DNA from 2 places in the Oceanidesulfovibrio marinus genome. Region 1 is predicted to be linked to the other one. Evidence: predicted binding sites of a transcription regulator. Region 1 holds the regulator's gene; the other holds the start of a gene.
The links. The regulator sigma-54, encoded in region 1, starts transcription at its own class of promoters, with help from an activator protein. The targets are predictions, from matches to a motif close to CTGGCACGGNNNNTGCTT.
Positions count from the first base shown of each region.

Region 1 (10,069 bases):
GGGCGTGTCCCGCCAGGTGGATGACCACCCCCAGCAGGGAGAGCGCAGCGAGCATGCAGACCATGACAAGCAGCAGATTGGAGGCTGCGAGCTGGATGAGGGAGTAGCGCACGATAACGTGGGGCTGGCTGCCGCGCTCTGAGCCCTTGGCCCAGGCCAGCAGCCGGTTGTAGCCGCGGTCCTGCCAGGAGCGCTGCATCCGCTCCAGCCAGGCCCCGGCGTAGGCCGCGGGAATGCCCAGGGCCAGAGCCGGTACGCACTCCCCTGCCCCATTGAGGCCGAAGTGGCGCATCAGGCCCAGGGTGACGCACACCGAGAGCAGCGCGTTGGGTGGAATGTAGGTACCGGCCGGAATGAGGTCCAGCCAGAAGAGCTCGAAAAAGAGGCCGACGGCCACGCCATCGCCGATGTCGCCCAGGACGAGGCCCAGAAGTGGGCCGAAAACCAGGGGACGTTCAATGACGCCGAGGTTCAGGGTAAAACGCAGCCCCGAAAAAACCACAAAAAAAAAGCGATCAGCACGACGTAGAACACGTCCATGAAGGTAGGTACCGTCACCATGTCGCTTTCACCTGCACCGGTTCTGTGGGCAGACAGCGGAAATCGAGCTCCACCCCCATCTTCTCCAGCCCGCGTAGACAGACAGCGTCTTCCGGGGAAAGGGCCACGTGGGGGCAGATCTGTTCGCTGCCTGGTGTGTAGTGGAGGTTGCCTATGTTGAGGATTTTGATGGCAAGGCCGTGCTGCATGGCGATGCGGGCGTCGCGGCAATCGGCGAACAACGCCAGCACCGAGGAGCGATCCGTACGGGCGTCGTTCTCGATGAACTCGTTGGCGTGCTCCGCGTCGATGAACCGCGCGCGCACGTTGGAGGGGATGGCCAGGGACATGATCTCCTGGCGCAGCACATCGCCCGCGAGCTCCTTGTTGCAGACCAGGAGGGTCTTGGCGCCGGTGTACGGCAGCCAGGTTTCGATGACCTGGCCGTGAACGAGTCTGTTGTCCACCCGCGCCCAGAACATGGCTATTTGCCGCCTACCTTGGAGCGCAGTATCTCGCCGGCCACGACAATGCCCTGGCTGCCTGCGGCCTTTGCGTCCAGGGCGAGGTCCGCCGGCTCCTTGGAGCGGCTGCCCAGAACCTTGAGCAGCATGGGCAGGTTTACGCCCGTGACCACCTCCAGGTTCTGCGCGCCCAGAAGAGAGAGGCTCAGGTTGGTCGGCGTGCCGCCGAACATGTCGGTGAGAATGATGACGCCCTGGCCCTGGTCGCAGCTGGAGACGGCGACCTGTATCTCGTTGCGCGTATCCTCCACAGCGCGGGTGCCGTCCACACTGACGAACTCGCACCACTGCTGCTTGCCGAGGATGAACTCCGCGGCTTCGATGAGGCTGGCCCCGTAATGAGCGTGGGTCACGACGACAACGCCGGTCTGGACCGGCGTTTCGAGCTGCTTTGCGCTCTTGACCTTTTCCGTTGTGCTGGTTTCCCGCATGGGCATATTCCTGAAATTGAAAAACCGCCAAAGGCGGCTGGCGGCGCATCGCCGCGGCGGCCGCCTCCGCCGCCGATTTTAGCCGAGCTCCACGTGGCGATGCTCGATCGATACTACATAATTCGACTCTTTCAAAGACTTGTACAGGGCCTCGCTCACGGCCACGGAACGGTGGCGTCCGCCTGTGCAGCCGATGCCCAGTGTCACGCGGTAGCGGCCCTCGGCCTCGTACAACGGAAAGAGATATTCGAGAAATTCCCGGAGCTTGACCAGGAATGTCTTGCCCGGTTCAACGCCCAGCACGTACTCGGCCACGGCCTCGTCCTTGCCGGTCAGCGGCCGCATGGACTGCACAAAGTACGGGTTGGGCAAAAATCGCATATCAAAAATAAGGTCCGCCTCGGCCGGCGGGCCGTACTTGAAGCCGAAAGAGATGATCTGGATGTTGAGCCGGCCTTCCCCTTCCTCCAGAGCGGTCCACTTGCGCTGGATCATCTTGCGCAGATCGTGAACAGAGTAATCCGAAGTGTCGATGACGATATCCGCCATCTTCTTGATGGGATAGAGCCGTTCTCGCTCCAGGTTGATGGCCCCGTCCAGGCTGAGCGGACCGCATTCGTCGCCCTCCTTGCCGTCCATGGCCATAAGCTGGGCCACGGGATGGGGCCTTCTGGTGGAGGAGTAGCGCCGCACCAGAACTTCGTTGCGCGCCTCCATGAAGATGATCTGCGGCTTGAGCCCCTGCAGCTTGAGCTCCTCAAGGGCTTCGAGCCAGGACTGGGGAAAGGTGCGGTCGCGGAAGTACATTCCCACCACGAGACCGCGGAACTGGAGCTGGTTCTGGCCCGAAAACAGGGCAGTCAGCTTGGGTACGATGGAGGCCGGCAGACCATCCACCACGAAGAAGCGTAAGTCCTCGAAAACATCGATGGCCGTGGACTTTCCGGCTCCGGAGAGCCCGCCGACGATGACCAGCGGAAAGGAGCCTTCGGCGTTCACGTCCTCGAAAGAAGCTCCCATAACTGCTCCTTGCCTTCCGCTTCCAGAAACTCCCTGCGGAAGGACTCTTCCTTCAGCAGCCGGGAGATGTGCGCGAGGATGCGCAGGTGCATGCCGGCCACTTTCTCCGGTGCGAGCACGAGAAAAAAGATCGTGCAGAGCTTGAAGTCCAGGGCCTCGAAGTCCACGCCCTGCGGACTGCGGCCCACCACGAGAACGATCTCGTGCAGATCTTCGAGCTTGCCGTGCGGTATGGCGATTCCATCGCCGATACCCGTGGTGCCCAGGTACTCGCGCTCGAGCAGCACCTTCAGCGCTTTGTCGGCGTCCAGGTCGGGAATTTTCGTGGCCACGGGGGCGATGAGCTCGGCGAGCACAGCACCCTTCTCCGTCGCCTGAATGGTGGGTATGACCAAATCTTTGTCCAGATAATCCGCGAGTCGCATGGAGCTATTGTCCCGGGTCGATAAGACCGAAGTCGTGTTTGTTCATACGGTATATCACGTTAATGCGTTCCGTGTCCGCATTCCGGAAAACAAGAAAGTTGTAGTCCAACGTGTCCAGCTGCATCGCGGCCTCGTCCACGTACATGGGCTTGGGCTCTATGGAGTCCGTGGCCATGATGGTCCGTTCGCGCATGCCGCTCTCGTTCTCGGAGATGGTGAAGGTCTCGATGTTGACGCGGCTGCGGTCGCCCTTGCGGCGGTCCTTGTCGCGGTCCTTGAGCTTGCGCAGCTGGGACTCCAGCTTGTCCAGAACCATGTCGATGGTAGCGTACATGTCCTCGCTCGCCTCGGTGGCGGTGAGGTTGATGTTGTCGCCTGCCAGCGAGACCTCGGCCAGATGGCGGAACTTCTCGACCCCGAGGTTGACCTGCATCTCGGAGTTGTCTTCCTTGGAGTCCACGTATTTGGAAAGCTTGCCGAAGCGTCGGTAAGCATACTTCTTGAGGTGTTCGGACGGCTCAAAGCCCTTGAAGGTGATGGCTATGTTCATAGATTCCCTCCTTTCGCAATTCCTGGGCGGGGATCGGGTCAGAAAACCTGTTTCCGCTTGGAAGACGATGGAATGTCCAGTGCGGACCGGTACTTGGCAACAGTTCTGCGGGCGATGTTCACCTGCAGCTCATCCTTGAGCATTTCCGCGATCTTCTCGTCGGAAAGCGGCTTCTTGGGATTCTCGCCGGAGATCATCTTCTTGATGAGCGCCTTGACGCTCTCGGAGCCGACCTGGGACCCGTCATCCAGGCCGAGGGCGGAGTTAAAGAAGAACTTGAGCTCGAAGATGCCATGGGGCGTGGCGACGTACTTGCTGGTGGTGATGCGGCTCACCGTGGACTCGTGCATGCCGATGTCCTCGGCCACGTCCTTGAGGATGAGCGGCTTGAGATGGGTGACGCCGTGCTCGAAAAACTCGCGCTGATGCTTCACCACGCTCTCGGTCACCTTGTACAGGGTGCGCTGGCGCTGGTACAGGCTCTTCATCAGCCACACGGCGCTGCGCATCTTGTCCTGGAAGTATTCTTTTTCCTTGGAAGACCGGCCTTCCATGGCCTGCATGTAGTCGGAGTTGAGCTCCAGCCTGGGCAGCCCCTCCTCATTCAGCAGGATCACGAAATCGTCGCCGTACTTGTAGACGTAAACGTCCGGCGAGACGTAGACCGGCTCCTCGCTGCCGAAGCTCGCTCCGGGCATGGGGTCCAGCTCGGTGAGCTTGTCCAGGTAGCCCTTGAGCTCCTCCATGGAGATGCGGAACTTGCGGCACAGCGGCTTGTAGCGCTTCTTCTCCAGATCCTCCAGGTGCTCGCGCACGATCTCTTCAAGCACGGGATCGTCGATGCCGTAGTTTTTGATCTGCACGAGCAGGCACTCCGACGGCGTGCGCGCGGCCACGCCTACGGGGTCGAACTCCTGGATCGACTTGATGACCGGCTCGATCTCCTCTGGCGAGGCGCCGGTAAGCACTGCCAGCTCCTCATTCGTGGCTTGCAGATAACCGGAGGAATCGAGGTTGTTGATAACCGCGAGGCCTATGTCGATCTGCCTGTCATTGAGCCGGGAGAGCCTGAGCTGCCATTCCAGGTGCCCCTCCAGCGAGGTCTTGCCGGAAATGCGCGCCTCGAAGGAGGTGGCCTCCACGGCCTCGAACTCGCGGACCTGGGCCTGCTTGGAGGTAGAGGAGAAGTCGCCGATGTAGTCTTCCCAATCGGCGTTGCGCATGAGCTCCTGATCGCTGGCCGGCGTGGTCTCGACCTCGGGAACCACTTCGGCCTGCTCCAGCGCCTCGGCCTCGGCGCCCTCCTCCAGAAAGGGGTTTTCCAGGAGCTCCTGCTGAACAGTATCCATGAGCTCCAGCCGGGAGAGCTGCAGGAGCTTGATGGCCTGTTGCAGCTGGGGCGTCATCACCAGCTGTTGGCTGAGCTTGAGTTGTTGTCTGAGTTCCAGACCCATGGCGGTTACGGACCTTCCCCGTCAGGAGTACGGATAATAGATATGAGGCGTTGCGTTTTTAAAACACTTTTCAGAGAGGGGAACTCCAGGGTTCCTTCAACACGAGAAGGTTTCACAATACTGCAAAAACGCCCATACATTGCAGGAGAAAGAAAAGACGGCATAATTGTTGCTGACACAAAACGCGTTTTGCCACAGATGTAGCACGGTGGCAACGAGTTTTCCCTGCGGGGCGCGCGTAATTCGCCGCCCGTAAGACAGGAAGGGAAATGAAACTACGCAGATAGCGCCCGGAGATTCTAGCGATTTAAACGTCGGGAAGCGGCCTTGGCCAGGGCCATTCCCTTGCGCCAGCTTTCCAGCTCCCCGTCCAGGCACCCTTTGCAGAACAACACCAGCCGGATCGCCTCGCGAACGGCGCCGCGGCCTCCCGGGCGGGAGAGCACGTGCGCGGCCACCTGCAGCACCTCGGGCTGGGCGTTGGGCACGGCCATGGGCAGGCCCGCCATCCGCATGGGCCCTATGTCCACCCAGTCGTCGCCCACGTAGGCAGCCTGGTACGGCGCAACGCCATGCCGCTCGCAGAGAGCCTCGAACGCGGTAGACTTCTCCACCCTGCCGGCCACATACTCATCAATCTCCAGCTCATTCACGCGGTTGGCCACGGCCTTGGAGTCCAGCCCGGTGATCACGCCGATGTGCAGGCCAACGGCCTGGGCCGCTTTAATGCCCAGGCCGTCCTGCACGTCGAAACGTTTCGCATACTGGCCGTTCTCGTCGTAGTAGAGACCGCCGTCGGTAAGCACACCGTCCACGTCGAACACGAGAAGCTCTACCGCTCTGGCGCGGCGTACGATCTCCGCGCGGGACATGCGCCCGCGGAGACCGGCAGTATGGCGTCCGAAAATCATTCTTATCCTTTATACCCTTTGGCGGCTTTAATAAACTCCCGGAACAGGGGATGCGGATGCATGGGGTTGGACTTGAACTCCGGATGGAACTGGCAGCCCAGGAACCACGGATGGTCCGGCAGCTCCACGATCTCCACCAGGGTCTCGTCCGGCGAAAGGCCGGAGAAGACCATGCCCTTCTCCGCAAACTTGTCGTAGTACGCCTTGTTGAACTCGTAGCGATGGCGGTGGCGTTCGCTGATCTCTTCTGTCTGGTACGCCTCGAACGCCCGGGTGCCCTCTTTGAGCACGCAGGGGTACGCGCCCAGGCGCATGGTGCCGCCCTTGTCCGAACTCTCGTCGCGCTTCTCCGTCACCTGCCGGCGGAAGTCGAACCACTCGGTCATCAGGTAGATGACCGGCTCCTTGGTGCTCGGCTTGAACTCCTGGGAGTCGGCGTCCAGCTCCATGACGTGCTGCGCGAACTCGATGACCGCACACTGCATACCCAGGCAGATGCCGAAGAAGGGAATCTTCTTTTCACGGGCGTGGCGGATGGCCAGCAGCTTGCCAGGGATGCCGCGGTTGCCAAAGCCGCCGGGCACCAGAATGCCGTCCAGGCCCTTGAGCTTGCTGGTCACGTTCTTGGCCGTGATCTCCTCGGAGTTCACGTACACCAGGTCCACGGCCACGTCGTTGGCCACGCCGCCGTGCACCAGGGCCTCGTGCAGGCTCTTGTACGCCTCCTTGAGATCCACGTACTTGCCTACGATGCCGATGGACACGCGGCCCGCGGGGCTGGCCAGCTTCTCCACCAGCCTGGTCCACGGCTCCAGATGCGGGTTCTTGGCCGGCAGCTTGAGCATGATCGCGATCTTCTGGTCAATGCCTTCCTCGTAGAACTTCAGCGGCACCTCGTAGATGTTGCTCACATCCACGGCGGCGAACACGGCGTCTGCGTCCACGTTGCAGAACAGCGCGATCTTGCGGCGCAGGCTCTGGTCCACGTCCACCTCGGCCCGGCACAGGATAATGTCAGGCTGGATGCCGATGGAGCGCAGCTCCTTAACGCTGTGCTGGGTGGGCTTGGTCTTCAGCTCGCCGGCGGCCTTCATGTACGGCACCAGGGTAAGATGGATGTAGAGGACGTTCTCCTTGCCCAGGTCGCCGCGCATCTGGCGAATGGCTTCCAGGAACGGCAGGCCCTCGATGTCGCCGACCGTGCCGCCGATCTCCACGAGAACCACGTCCAGGTCCTCGCTGGCCAGCGCCAGCACGGACTCCTTGATCTGGTCCGTGACGTGCGGAATGACCTGCACGGTGCCGCCCAGGTAGTCGCCCCGGCGTTCCTTGGTGATGACCGTATTATAGATGGAGCCGGAGGTGCAGTTGTTGGCCCGGGACATGAACACGTCCAGATAGCGCTCGTAGTGGCCCAGATCCAGATCGGTCTCGGCGCCGTCTTCCGTCACGTACACTTCGCCGTGCTGGAAGGGGTTCATGGTTCCGGGGTCCACATTGATGTACGGATCGAGCTTCATGATCGTGACCTTGAGGCCGCGAGTCTGAAGCAGGGCACCGATGGACGCAGCGGCGAGCCCTTTTCCCAGGGAGGACAGAACGCCTCCGGTAATAAAAATGAATTTCGTACGCATCTATTCTCCCTCTGTGTAAGTTGTCCGGCGGCGTCCCCGGAGCGCCGCGCCGCAGCATATGGAAACAAAAAAGGAGGCAGCGCCTCCTCGACTGTGCTCTACAATGGCGGGACCAGTCCTGTTGACGGCCATCGCCTGCCGCACTATGTTCAGCCTCGCCCGGAAAAGCGTTGTGGTTCTAGGATGATCCACGCTCTCATTCGTGAGCAGGCGCCGATCCGAAAGGCTCGGGGGCCAATCCCGCCGGGCTCGGACGGCATGCTCACGCTTTCCGGGACTCTATAATTTGCCTAGACGAACGTTAGAGTCAACACAAATTTCCGCCCGCGTCCCACATGGCTTTGCGGGCCCCAATGGAGAACATCATGGCCCGCGTCAAGGTCATCGTCATCACCGGATACGGCACCAACTGTGAAATTGAATCCGCCCATACGGCCCGGCGCGCCGGCGCCGACGAGGTGGACATCGTCTACTTCTCGGACCTCACCTCCGGGCGCGTCCGCGTGGACGCCTACAACTTCTGCGTCTTCCCGGGCGGCTTCCTGGACGGGGACGACCTCGGCGCGGCCCAGGCCGCGGCCCAGCGCTGGCGTCACGCCACCGTGGACGGCGAGCGCATCCTGGACCAGCTCCTGACCATGCTGGACGCCGGCGGCATGGCCTTGGGCATCTGCAACGGATTCCAGCTCCTCGTCAAGCTTGGGCTGCTGCCCTGCCTGGATGGTATACGCCTGGAGCGCCAGGTGAGCCTGGCCGTGAACGACTCCGCCCGCTTCGAGGACCGCTGGGTCTCCCTGCGCGCCGAGCCGGACTCCCCCTGCATCTTCACCAAGGGCATCGACCGGCTGGAGTTCCCGGTGCGTCACGGCGAGGGCAAGCTCGTGGCCGCCTCGGACGCCGTCATGGAAGGCCTTGAAAAGGCCAACCTCGTGGCCCTGCGTTACGTGGACCCGCTCTCCGGCGCGCCCACCCAGGAGTACCCGTACAACCCCAACGGCTCACCCAACGCCATTGCCGGGCTCACCGATCCCACTGGCCGCATCCTGGGACTCATGCCCCACCCCGAGGCATATAACGATCCGACTAACCACCCGCGCTACACCCGCGCGCGCACCCAGCAGGACGAGCTGCCGCCGCTGGGCACGATCATCTTTGAGAATGCCGTGAACCACCTGCGAAACAGCTAGCGGATGGAGACTTCAGTATTCTGGACGCGCGCATCGCATCGGAGCATCACCCCGTGACCGCGACGGAAGAGTTCCCGTTTCCGGAATATTCGGGCCTGCGCTCCTGGGAGGACGTCATGCGCCTGGCCCTGGAACAGGCCGAACGCGCGGAGGATGAGGGCGAGGTCCCCATCGGCGCGGTGGTGCTCTCGGCAGAAGGACGCGTTCTGGGCTACGGCCGCAACCGGCCCATCTCAGCCCAGGACCCCACGGCCCACGCCGAGATCGAGGCCTTGCGCGCCGCGGCCGCGGCCGTGGGCAACTACCGCCTGCCCGGCGCCGTCCTGGCCGTGACGCTGGAGCCCTGCCTCATGTGCATGGGCGCCATGATCCACGCCCGAGTCGCGCACCTGGTCTATGGAGCGCCCGACCCCAAGACCGGCGCGGCAGGCTCCTGCATGGACACCGCGGCCTTGCCCTTTCTCAACCACCGTATGGACGTGACAGGCGGCGTGCTGGCCGACGAGTGCGGCGACTTGCTGCGGCGTTTTTTCAAGGCGCGACGGTAATCCACCCCGCCGCCCAAACGCCGCCCTGCCTACCCGAGTACGAATTCTTCTCTGCAGCGCCTATCTCTACTTGCTTTCAGTCTCGGTGTTGTATATAATAATCGACTTCCAACTTGGGAGGAATGACTCCCACCGACATGCGGAGAGGTAGCGAAGTCCGGCCGTAACGCGCTCGACTCGAAATCGAGTTATCGGTTAGTAGCCGATACGTGGGTTCGAATCCCACCCTCTCCGCCAGCGAAATTATAAGCCTTGCTTCTCGGTATCTTACCGGAAGGCAAGGCTTTTTTCTTTCCACTGCTCCAGTAAACTGTTACAGCGGAGCCATGGAAAAGATGCCCGGACACCCCCGACTTTTTCGGCGCGGAGCGGTCTATTATCACCGCGCAGCCATCCCAGTTGACATCAAGGATAACTACCCCAAGACCGAGGAAACCTTCTCGCTGAAGACGAAGGATTACCAGGAAGCTGTTCGCAAGGTCCGCGTGGCAGCCGCTATAGTTGATCGTAAATTTGAGGAGCACAGGCGCATGCTGGCTCAACAAGCCAAGCCGCCTGTGAAAGAGCTGTCCGAAGCTGAGATCAAACGAATCGGGGAAGTCTATTACGCGTACCGCCTTGAGGAGGACGATGAAACGCGCCTCCAGGGCTTCGCGCCGGAAAGGCGACAAACCAAAATTCTTGTAGGCGATCCAGACCAGATCAACGACCTGTTCGCAAAGCATGCCTTCAAGCCTTCATCCTTCGATGAATATGTCGAAGACCACGAGGCTCTGAACAGCATGACTCGCCACGACTTCGCTCGAGGTGAGGTTGATCCGTTTTTCATCTCAGAGGCTGAGGAA
Region 1 is NZ_CP039543.1:771,978-782,046, reverse strand. Features, by position in the region: gene E8L03_RS03450 (PTS sugar transporter subunit IIC) at 1-502, opposite strand, end outside; gene E8L03_RS03445 (PTS sugar transporter subunit IIB) at 555-1,022, opposite strand; gene E8L03_RS03440 (PTS sugar transporter subunit IIA) at 1,025-1,495, opposite strand; gene rapZ (RNase adapter RapZ) at 1,574-2,515, opposite strand; gene E8L03_RS03430 (PTS sugar transporter subunit IIA) at 2,491-2,940, opposite strand; gene hpf (ribosome hibernation-promoting factor, HPF/YfiA family) at 2,945-3,490, opposite strand; gene rpoN (RNA polymerase factor sigma-54) at 3,529-4,944, opposite strand; gene E8L03_RS03415 (KdsC family phosphatase) at 5,244-5,816, opposite strand; gene E8L03_RS03410 (CTP synthase) at 5,858-7,489, opposite strand; gene E8L03_RS03405 (phosphoribosylformylglycinamidine synthase subunit PurQ) at 7,855-8,676, shown strand; gene tadA (tRNA adenosine(34) deaminase TadA) at 8,730-9,224, shown strand; tRNA gene E8L03_RS03395 (tRNA-Ser) at 9,366-9,461, shown strand; gene E8L03_RS20870 (DUF6538 domain-containing protein) at 9,551-10,069, shown strand, end outside.

Region 2 (10,069 bases), 1.5 Mb from region 1:
CTTGCATTCGCCATGGAGGCAGACGTAGCAGCCTCTGCCCGGCAGTATCTGTTTCGGGTCCGGGACAAGACCGTCTTCGTCGGCGACAAACCGGAGCAACTCCGATTTGGGCCGCTTAGCGCGACAGACAGTACAGGTCCGCTCGGGGACGCGGCGCTTTGTTTCAGCGCGGGCATCGTCATGCATCCTGGCGTGGTCATGCATCCTCGTTCACAGCAGTTCGTTGCAAGGGCGGCTGTATGGCACAGCGCCCGGTTCATTCGTCTCGTATATGTCACTCGTCGGAAGTCGGCTCCTCGGGAGACGGCGGTTCGCTGTCCACCCGGAGTTCTGATTTCTCTTCGGTCTTGATCTCTTCGTCCGGCGCGGCGCTCTCTTCGGGCTCCACAGCGGCTTCCTCGGCTGCGGCTTCCTCGGCTTTGGGAGCAAGGCCCAGGAAGTTGATGGCAGCGCGGATCTGGTGGACCTTGGCGGAGGTGAGCTTGAGCTTTTCCTCGAGCTCCTCGTCCGTGGCCAGGGCCACCTGCTCGGGGTTCTCCAGACCGGCCTGGAAGAAGCGGTCGATGGGAATCTCGGCCACGCTGGCAAGCTGGTCGAGCTTCTCGCGGCCCACGTTGAGCTCATTGTAGCGGCTCTCGGTGTAGATATCGATCTTCCAGCCGAGCAGCTTGGAGGCGAGCTTCACGTTCTGGCCCTTGCGGCCGATGGCCAGGGTGAGCTGGTCGTCGGGCACGATGACCTCAAGCAGCTTTTCGTCCTCGTCCACGGCGATGCGCGAGATGAGCGCAGGGGAGAGGGCGTGGGCGGCGTAGGTGGCGATCTCCGGGCTCCAGACCACGATGTCGATGCGCTCGCCGCGCAGCTCCTGCACGATGTTCTGGATGCGCGAGCCTCGTATGCCCACGCAGGCGCCCACGGGGTCCACGTCGCGGTCGCGGGAGAGCACGGCCACTTTGGCGCGGCTGCCCGGATCGCGGGCGATGCCCATGATCTGCACGGTGTTGTCGTCCACCTCGGGCACCTCGCGCTTGAACAGCGAGGCCATGTAGTCCGGGTGGGAACGGGAGACGATGACCTGCGGTCCGCGTCCTTCCTTGCGCACTTCCACTATAAAGGCCTGCACGCGGTCGCCGCGCTTGAAGCGTTCCTTGGGAATCTGCTCTTCCTTGGGCAGAAGCGCCTCGGTGCGGCCGAGGTTGATGATCCAGCCCATGCGGTCGCGGCGCTGCACGATGCCGCTGACGATCTCGCCTTTGCGGTCCTTATACTCTTCGTAGATGATCTCCTGCTCGGCGTCGCGCATGCGCTGGATGATCACCTGCTTGGCGGACTGGGCCGCGATGCGTCCCAGGTCCTCCACGTTGAGCTTGAAGCCGATCTCGTCGTCGAGAACGACGCCGGGGTCGTGCTCAATGGCGTCTTCCAGGGAAATTTCGGTGTTGGGGTCCTCGACATCTTCGGTGACGACCTTGAAGAGATAGACCTCCATCTCTCCGGTCTCTTCGTTGAATCCCACCTCGATGTCCTGGTTCTCGCCGTACTTGCGGACGACGGAGGAGCGCACCGCCTCCTCAAGCGTATCTATGAGGAGGTCGCGGTCGATGCCGCGATCCTTGCTGATCTGTTCGATGGCTTTTTTGAGTTCCATGCTCATGGTCGCCTCCCGTATCGTCCGGGGTCGTGAAAGGTCGGTGTTTCCCGCGCCGGCCCGACGGAAAATGCAGCTCGTTCGTGTCCTGGGTTATTTTTTCGCGGTCTTGGCCTTCTCGTCAAACTCGTGGACGAGCCGGGCTTTTTCGATCTCTGTCCATGGGAACTCCAGGGGGCCTACTCCCTCGCCGGGGTCGAGCCTGATTCCCGCGTCGGCAACCTCCACGAGGCGTCCGGCGTAGCGTTTGCGTCCCGGGAACTCCTCTTCATAGAGCGGGTCCTTCGTGACGATGGCCACCTTCCGGCCCTCGTAACCAGCAAGCTGGCCGAGGTTGAAAAAGATCCGCTCCAGACCGGGGGAGGAGACCTCCAGCGTGTACCGGCCGGGAACGATGTCTTCGGCGTCGAGCGCAACGCTCATGTGCCGGGAGACTCGGGCGCACTCGTCCACGTCCACCTCGCCTTCTCCTGGTTTATCCAGGAAGACGCGCACCACGCCCCGCTTTCCGGAAGGCATGTACTGGACCCCCCACAGCTCCAACCCGAAGGCCGAAACCATGGTCCGGGCGATGCTCTCAATCCGTTCCTGTGCGTCGCTCTGTTCCATACGCACTCCCTCAATCTTCCCAATCGTTGCCTGGCTGCGAAACCAAGAAAAAAGGGGGGACCCCAAGGCCCACCCCGTGTATCGCTCAGTCCGCGTGGTGACGAGGCGCGTTTCCGCGTAGTGCCGTGCACGTCACCGTCGAAGGGCGGTTGCCGTCCCGATACGTTCGGAAAAGCGCGGCGGCTGCCTGCGCATAAGACCGGGCGACGACACGACGGGAAAACTGGAGCGGGCGACGGGATTCGAACCCGCGACCCCAAGCTTGGGAAGCTTGTACTCTACCAACTGAGTTACACCCGCCCTTCGGGAAATAAATCCAATACCCATGCCGTCAAGGGCTGTCAAGGCAGTTCTCGCACAGACGCGAGGGTTTTTCCTGCGCCGTTTTTCGACCCGGGTCCGGCACGATCCCTGCAAAATCATCTGCACCGGATCACGGGGAAAGTGGTCCACATCTTGCTTCATCACAGGCAGGAACAGGAGGATTAACCATGCAAAGCAGCATGTTTTCAGGGCTCTTCGGGGCGCTGACCAGCGAGCACAGGCTGGACATCATCGCCAATAATTTGGCGAACGCCAACACCACGGGCTTCAAACGCGAGAAGTACACCTTCGAGGACACCTTTGTGGCCTACGCCCATGACAGGATCATGGAGCCCTCTTTGGACATCCGGCAGAAGAAGTTGTTCCCGGAGCCGGAGATCATGGCCAGGCCGCGCATCGCCGGCTACGAGACCGACTTCACCCAGGGCGGCCTCAAGCCCACAGGCTCCAAGATGGACATCGCCATCCAGGGGCCGGGCTTTTTCAAGGTCCAGGGCGGGGACGGCGCGGAGTACTACACCCGCAACGGCAACCTGCACAAGAACCTCGACGGCGAGCTGGTGAACGCCCGCGGCGACAGGCTTATGGGCGAGGGCGGCCCCATCGCCCTGCCGGAAAACGCCGCGGACGTCGAGATCGGCCCCAACGGCCAGGTCTTTGCCGACAACGTCCTGGTGGGACAGGTCCAGATCGTGGAGCTGGAGGACCCGCAGGTGCTGGAAAAGTTCGGCGACAATCTGTTCAGGGCGCGGGACGGCCAGGCAGCCGTGGAGCAGGACCCCACCGAGACGCAGATCGCGCAGGGTTTTCTGGAAGCCTCGAACATCAACGTAGTCGAGGAAATGGTCAACATGATCGAAACCCAGCGCGCCTTCGAGGCCTACGGTAAGGTTATTTCACAGACAAACGACACCGACACCATGGCTATCCAGCGTGTCGGCAAAGCGCTCTAGGAGGTATCGGTTCCATGATGCGCTCTCTCTGGACTGCGGCCACAGGCATGATCGCGCAGCAGCTCAACATCGACGTGATCTCCAACAACCTGGCCAACGTCAACACTATCGGCTTCAAGAAGAACCGCGCGGAGTTCGAGGATCTGCTGTACCAGAACATGCGCATCGCCGGCACCGAAACCGTGGGCGGGGAACGTATCCCCACAGGCATTCAGGTCGGTATGGGTGTCAGACCTACGACGGTGCACAAGCTCTTCAGCCAGGGCGACTACCAGAACACCGAGAACCCGCTGGACCTGGCCATCGAAGGCGACGGCTTTTTCCAGCTCGATGTGAACGGCGAGGAGGCCTACACCCGCGCCGGCGCCTTCAAGCTCAACGATGAAGGCACCATCGTCACGGCCAATGGCCATCCGCTGCAGCCGGAGTTCACCGTTCCCGAGGACACCGTCAATGTGGTGGTCACCAGCGACGGCAACATCACCGCTCTGGGACGCGGCGGCGATGAGCTCGCGACCGCCGAGATCCCGATCTACACCTTCACCAACCCGGCCGGCCTGAAGGCTGCGGGCCGTAACCTCTATTATGAAACGGACGCTTCCGGCGACGCCGTGCAGGGAACTCCGGGCGAGGAGCAGTTCGGCACTATCACCCAGGGCTATCTGGAGATGTCCAACGTGGAGATCGTGGACGAGATGGTCAACATGATCGTTGGCCAGCGCGCCTATGAGATCAACTCCAAGGCCATCCAGACCTCGGACGCCATGCTCCAGACCGCCAACAACCTGAAGCGCTAAGCAACAGGAGAGGAAGATGCCGCGCATTCTGCAGAGGATATGGGAGATCGCACGGAAGAAGGCCCTTCTGGCCGCCGCCGTGTGGACACTGTGCGCCGCGGCCGTGGCTGCCGCCGCCGTGACGCCGAACGATACGCCATGGCGCATCGCCGTGCACGAGGCCGCAGTGATCACTGGCGACACCGTGACTTTGGGCGAGATAGCCCAGCCCATGGGCCCCATGCCTGATGCCCTCTGGCAGAAGCTTTCCGCCACCGAGCTGTGGCCCTCGCCGGAGGCGGACGGCCGCTCCATGGGCGTGAACCGCGACAAGCTGGAGCAGGCCCTGGAGCACTACCTGGGCGACACGGCCCAGCTCTGCCTCCTGCCGGACAGGCTGGTTCTGCGGCGCGGCGGCACGCTGGTTCAGCAGGACGAGCTCGCCTCCCTGGTGGTCAAAACACTGACGCCGCGGGCCCGCGCCCTGGGCGGCGAGGTCGCCTTCCGCGACTACCGCCTGCCCGACAAGATTTTTCTCAAGGACTCCACGGACACGCTGGTCGTGGTGCCGGACGACGAGAAGATTCAACCCGGCCGGGTCTCCTTCTGGTTCGAGGAACGGGACCTGCGCGGCGAGACCGTGCGCAAGGTATCCGCCTCCGTGTTTCTGGACTGCTTCAAGGACGTCATGGTGGCGGCCGAACCGGTGAATCGCAACACGCCCCTGACGCCGGACATGGTGACCACGCGGCGGATCAACGCCGCCTTCCTGAAAGGGGAGCCGTGGGACGGCATGGGCGGTCCCTGGCGGGTGACCCGCCCTGTGGGCGAGAACCAGCCCTTATATAAGGATGACCTGGAGTCGCTGCCCCTGGTGCGCCGGGGCGAGGCCGTGGAGCTGGTGTTCGAGGGCAAGTTCGTGACCCTCAGGACCATGGCTCAGGCGCTGGACGACGCCGGTCCGGGAGAGCCGGTCCGCGTACGCAACATGCAAAGTCAACAAGAAGTTTATGCCCGGGTGCGGGACGCGCATACCGTGGTGGTCCGCTGAGGAGGACGTCATGAAAAAGTTCGCATCCATCACGCTTCTGTGCTGCCTGGTTTTGGCCGCGTGCACGGAGACCAAGCAGAACGTGCAGACCACCCCGGTTATCAGCCCGCCTCCGGCAGAGGACATCGAGCCCTCCATTGCCGAGAATCCAGGCTCCATCTTCAATCCCGGCGACGCCGGCTACCTCTTTGAGGATAACCGCGCCCGCCGCGTGGGCGACATCGTGCTCGTGAACGTGGTCGAGAACTCGTCGAGCACTCTGACCGCCACCACGAACTCGGAGAAGAAATCCTCCATGGACTTCGGTGTCCAGTCCGCCTTCCTGCGCAAGAGCGTGGGCGTGGGCGAGCTCCTGGGTGTTGACCCGCTGGATATGAAGGGCAACGTGGGCAGCACCCCCATCATCCAGTTCAACAGCGACGACAAGTTCGAGGGCGACGGCGACACCTCCCGTACGGCGGACATCTCCGCAACGGTCGGCGCGCGCGTGGTCAAGGTCCTGCCCGGTGGTCTCATGCAGATAGAAGGCGGCCGCGAGGTGCGCATCAACGACGAGACGCAGCTTCTCGTGGTGCGCGGCCTGGTCCGGCCGCGGGACATCGGCCCGGACAACTCCGTGCTCTCCTCGCAGCTGGCCGACGCGTTCATCGAGATTTACGGCAAGGGCGTGCTGGCCGACCGCCAGAAACCTGGCTGGCTGACGCGCATCATCGACAATGTCTGGCCTTTCTAAAGAATTCAGGAATGCGCAAGGAGTTCGACGCATGGCGATTCTCAGCAAAAATATGACACGCGGCGCACTGGCGCTCGTACTCGCCGCTCTGGTTTGCGCCGGCATACTGGGCGCACCTACCAACGCCCATGCGGTCCGGCTCAAGGACATCGCCACCTTTGGCGGCGTGCGCAACAACCAGCTCGTGGGCTACGGCCTGGTGGTCGGTCTTGCGGGCACGGGCGACTCGCGCAAGAGCGAGTTCACCATCCAGTCCCTGGTGAACATGTTGGAGGTCCTCGGCGTGGCCGTGGACAAGCGCAACCTGCGACCCAAAAACGTGGCCGCCGTCATGGTTACGGCGCAGATGCCTGTTTCCTCCAAGCCCGGCACCCGGCTGGACACCACGGTCTCCTCCCTGGGCGATGCCGAAAGCCTGCTGGGCGGCGTGCTGCTGATGACGCCCCTCAAGGGTATCGACGGCAAGGTCTACGGTCTGGCGCAGGGCGCTCTCACCGTAGGCGGCTTTTCCGTGCAGGGCGATGCGGCCAGCGCCTCCAAGAACATTTCCACCGTGGCGCTCATCCCCAACGGGGCAACCGTGGAGCGCGGCGTTCCCTTCCACTACAACGACCAGCAACAGCTCAAGGTCCACATGAACGAGGCGGACTTCACCACCACCATGGAGGTTGTGGAGAAGATCAACCAGAGCCTGGGCGGCGAGTTCGCCCGTGCCGAGGATATCTCCACCATCGATCTGGCCATCCCGCCGCGTTACGAGGGCAACCTGGTGCCGTTCATGGCCAGCCTGGAATCGCTGGAGGTGAGCCCGGACTCCAAGGCCAAGGTGGTTGTGGACGAGAAGACCGGTACGGTGGTCCTGGGCCGGAACGTGCGGCTTTCCAAGGCGGCCGTGGCCCACGGCAACCTGCAGATCGTGATCCAGGAGAACGCCAACGTCTCGCAACCCGGCGCCTTCTCCCAGGGGCAGACAGTCGTGACGCCCGAGACCAACCTGGGCGTGGACGAGCAGAACCGCCGGCTCACCATGCTCGAAGGCGCGACCCTGCAGGAGCTGGTGGACGGCCTGAACGCCATCGGCGCTACCCCGCGTGACCTTATCTCAATCCTGCGCACATTGAAGAGCGCCGGAGCACTGCACGCCGAGCTGGAGGTTATCTGATCATGTTCGACGCCAAGCCGGATCTCGACATGGCCATGGCGAACGTTTCCCAGGAGGACTCCCTCCGCCGGAAGCTGTCCGTCGATGCGCTGCGTGACCGCCTCAAGGGCGATCCGAACAAGGAGAAGAAGCTGCGCGAGGCGTGCGAGGGGTTTGAGTCCATCTTCATCAACAAACTCTGGCAACAGATGCGCAAGTCCGTGCCCAAGGAGGGCTTTCTCCACTCCAAGGAGGAGGAGATCTACCAGTCCATGTTCGACGAAGAGATGTCCAAGAAGATCGCCAGCGCAGGCGGCATAGGTCTCGCGGACATCCTTTACGAGCAGCTCCAGCAGCAGGCGCAGTTGGTCAGCAGGGCCACATCGCCCACCAAGGCCACGGAGCCCATTCCCATCAATGCCGAGACCGGCCTACGCCCGCCGGACGTCGAGACGGTCCGGCCCGTGAACGTGAGCCGGATCAAGCCGCTGTCCGATGTCGAAGGCCAGGGTGGTGAGAGTGTAGCCAGCGATTCCGAAAGCTTCCTCGACGGTCTGTACACGCCGGTGGATGATGGCGTTTCTTCGTCGCGCGGCGCATCCGCGCCCCCGCCGTCCGATGCCCGCATCGCTGCCGGGGAGCCGCCGGAACCCAGGCTGACGCCCGAGAACATGCGCCATCTGGAGAAGCCGCAGCGACCGGCCAAGGCCGATCCCATCGAGGATCGCACCGTGGTCGCCTCCGCAGGCGCCGGTTTCGCCGCCGCCCGAGCCGGGCTGGGCGGTTCTGCCGCGTCGGGTATGGAGGAGACCAAGAGCATGCAACTGACGGCCTCCCTGCCTGTTCTGGAGCAGCCCGTGGATGGCGTTGTCAGCTCGTCCTTCGGCTGGCGCAACGATCCCTTTACCGGCAAGCGCGCCTACCACGCCGGAGTGGATTATCAGGCCCCGCAGGGCACGCCGGTGCATGCGTGCTGGGACGGGGAGGTCGTTTTTGCCGGGCAAAGGCCAGGATACGGCAAGGTTGTAGTCCTGGAGCATACCGGCGGGTGGCGCAGTTTTTACGGTCATGCCGAGGGGTTAGATGTATCTCAGGGTGAGATGGTGAAAGCTGGCCACAAAATTGCAAGTGTTGGATCAACAGGCCGTTCCACCGGACCGCATCTCCACTTCGAGCTGCGCAACGAGGGACAGGCCTATGACCCTGAAGGGCTCCGCAGGACCATGCTGGCAAGACAGGAGCAGGGTATCACGGGATCCTAGCAACAACGAGGCCGCGCCATGTATAGAATGATTATAGAGAATCTCCAGAGACAGAACAAAGCGTTCATGCTCCTCGGCTTACTGCTTGAGGAAGAATATTCCCAGCTGAAGGAACGCGCGCCGGAACGGGTGACTCAGCTCGAAATGCAGATCCACGAGCTGGTTCGGCAGATATGCGACGAGCGGGGCGATGTGCGCAAAGTAGCGCCCGAGCGGCTGGCCGGTCTTATCGCCGAGCTTCCGCCGGAGCTCATGGCCGCGGATATGGTCGAGGGCCTCGAAAGGGTGATCGGCCTTTCCGACGAGCAGAAGGCGCTGCCCCTGGCCGACCTGCTGACAAAGCTGCTGGAAAGTGTGGACGCCAACGAGCAGGGCACTGTTCGCCAGGCCGAGAAAAACGCCGAGCTGGCCCTGGCCCTGATGGACCAGAACAGCGCCATGGCCGAGTATCTCTACAGCCAGATCACGCCCAAGGAAAAGCAGCAGACTTACTCGTCGCACGGTCGGTACAAATCATCCAAAAGTGAGGCCGCTATGCTCAACGGGAGGCTCTGATGGCCATCGGCATCAATTCCCTCCTGGATATGGGCAAGTGGGCCCTGTTCGGCAACCAGGCTGCCATCGCCACAACCGGCAGCAACATCTCCAATGTCCACACCGAGGGCTACAGCCGTCGCGAGGTCCGGTTCGACGAGGCGTACTCCATCGACTACCGGCCCGGCCAGATCGGCACCGGTGTGGTCGCCTCCGAGGTGATCCGCCACTTCGACGAGTTCGTGGAGATGCAGTACGTGGGCAAAAACGCCGACCAGAGCCGGTTCGAGGCGCTGTGGGCCAACCTGCAGGGCGTGGACAACCTCTTCGACGAATCGGTCGCGGACGGTCTTGGCGCATCCATCGACAAGTTTTTCCAGGACTGGCAGGACCTCTCGCTCCGTGCGGAAGACCCCTCCACGCGCGAGCAACTCCTCTCTGACAGCTACAAGCTCATTTCGCTCATGCGCAACATGGACAGCGATCTGTCTGCCATGCAGAAGCAGGCCGAAGACCAGATCCAGAGCGAAGTGAACGAGGTCAACGACCTGCTCAAGCGCATCGCGGATATCAACAAGCAGATCGACATCCACGACGTGCCGGGGTCGAACAACGCCAACCAGCTGTACGACGAGCGCGCGCTCCTGGTCCGCAAACTCTCAGAGAAGATCGACATCCGCTTCGCCAACCAGGGTTCCCCGGAGTTCACCCAGACCAACCAGGTGGAGATGGGCGCCGGCACGGACTTCGCCATCATGACCGAGGCCGGCCAGACTCTGGTCCACGGCTCGGATTACTACGAGATCAAGTTCGAAGGCCCCCGCGCCATGCAGAGCCTCATCCCGTCGTCCAACTTCGACGGTGATATCGAGTTTTCCGGCTCCTCTGATTTCGAGTACACCGTGGAGGTGATTCGCGGCGGCCAGGTCTCCAACGCCTCGGGCGCCGGCACGGCCCAGTTCCGCGTCTCTCTGGATGGCGGCCAGACCTGGCTCAAGGGCGCTGACGGCAAGGAAAAGATTTTCTACGCCCGGCCCG
Region 2 is NZ_CP039543.1:3,997,833-4,007,901, forward strand. Features, by position in the region: gene E8L03_RS17595 (YlxR family protein) at 1-204, opposite strand, end outside; gene nusA (transcription termination factor NusA) at 275-1,654, opposite strand; gene E8L03_RS17605 (ribosome maturation factor RimP) at 1,742-2,257, opposite strand; tRNA gene E8L03_RS17610 (tRNA-Gly) at 2,482-2,557, opposite strand; gene flgF (flagellar basal-body rod protein FlgF) at 2,749-3,534, shown strand; gene flgG (flagellar basal-body rod protein FlgG) at 3,549-4,331, shown strand; gene flgA (flagellar basal body P-ring formation chaperone FlgA) at 4,348-5,361, shown strand; gene E8L03_RS17630 (flagellar basal body L-ring protein FlgH) at 5,372-6,094, shown strand; gene E8L03_RS17635 (flagellar basal body P-ring protein FlgI) at 6,126-7,256, shown strand; gene E8L03_RS17640 (peptidoglycan DD-metalloendopeptidase family protein) at 7,259-8,497, shown strand; gene E8L03_RS17645 (flagellar export chaperone FlgN) at 8,516-9,052, shown strand; gene flgK (flagellar hook-associated protein FlgK) at 9,052-10,069, shown strand, end outside.
Region 2: flgF (flagellar basal-body rod protein FlgF) is a predicted target of sigma-54. The motif match lies at 2,657-2,674, and genes of this name have one in related genera.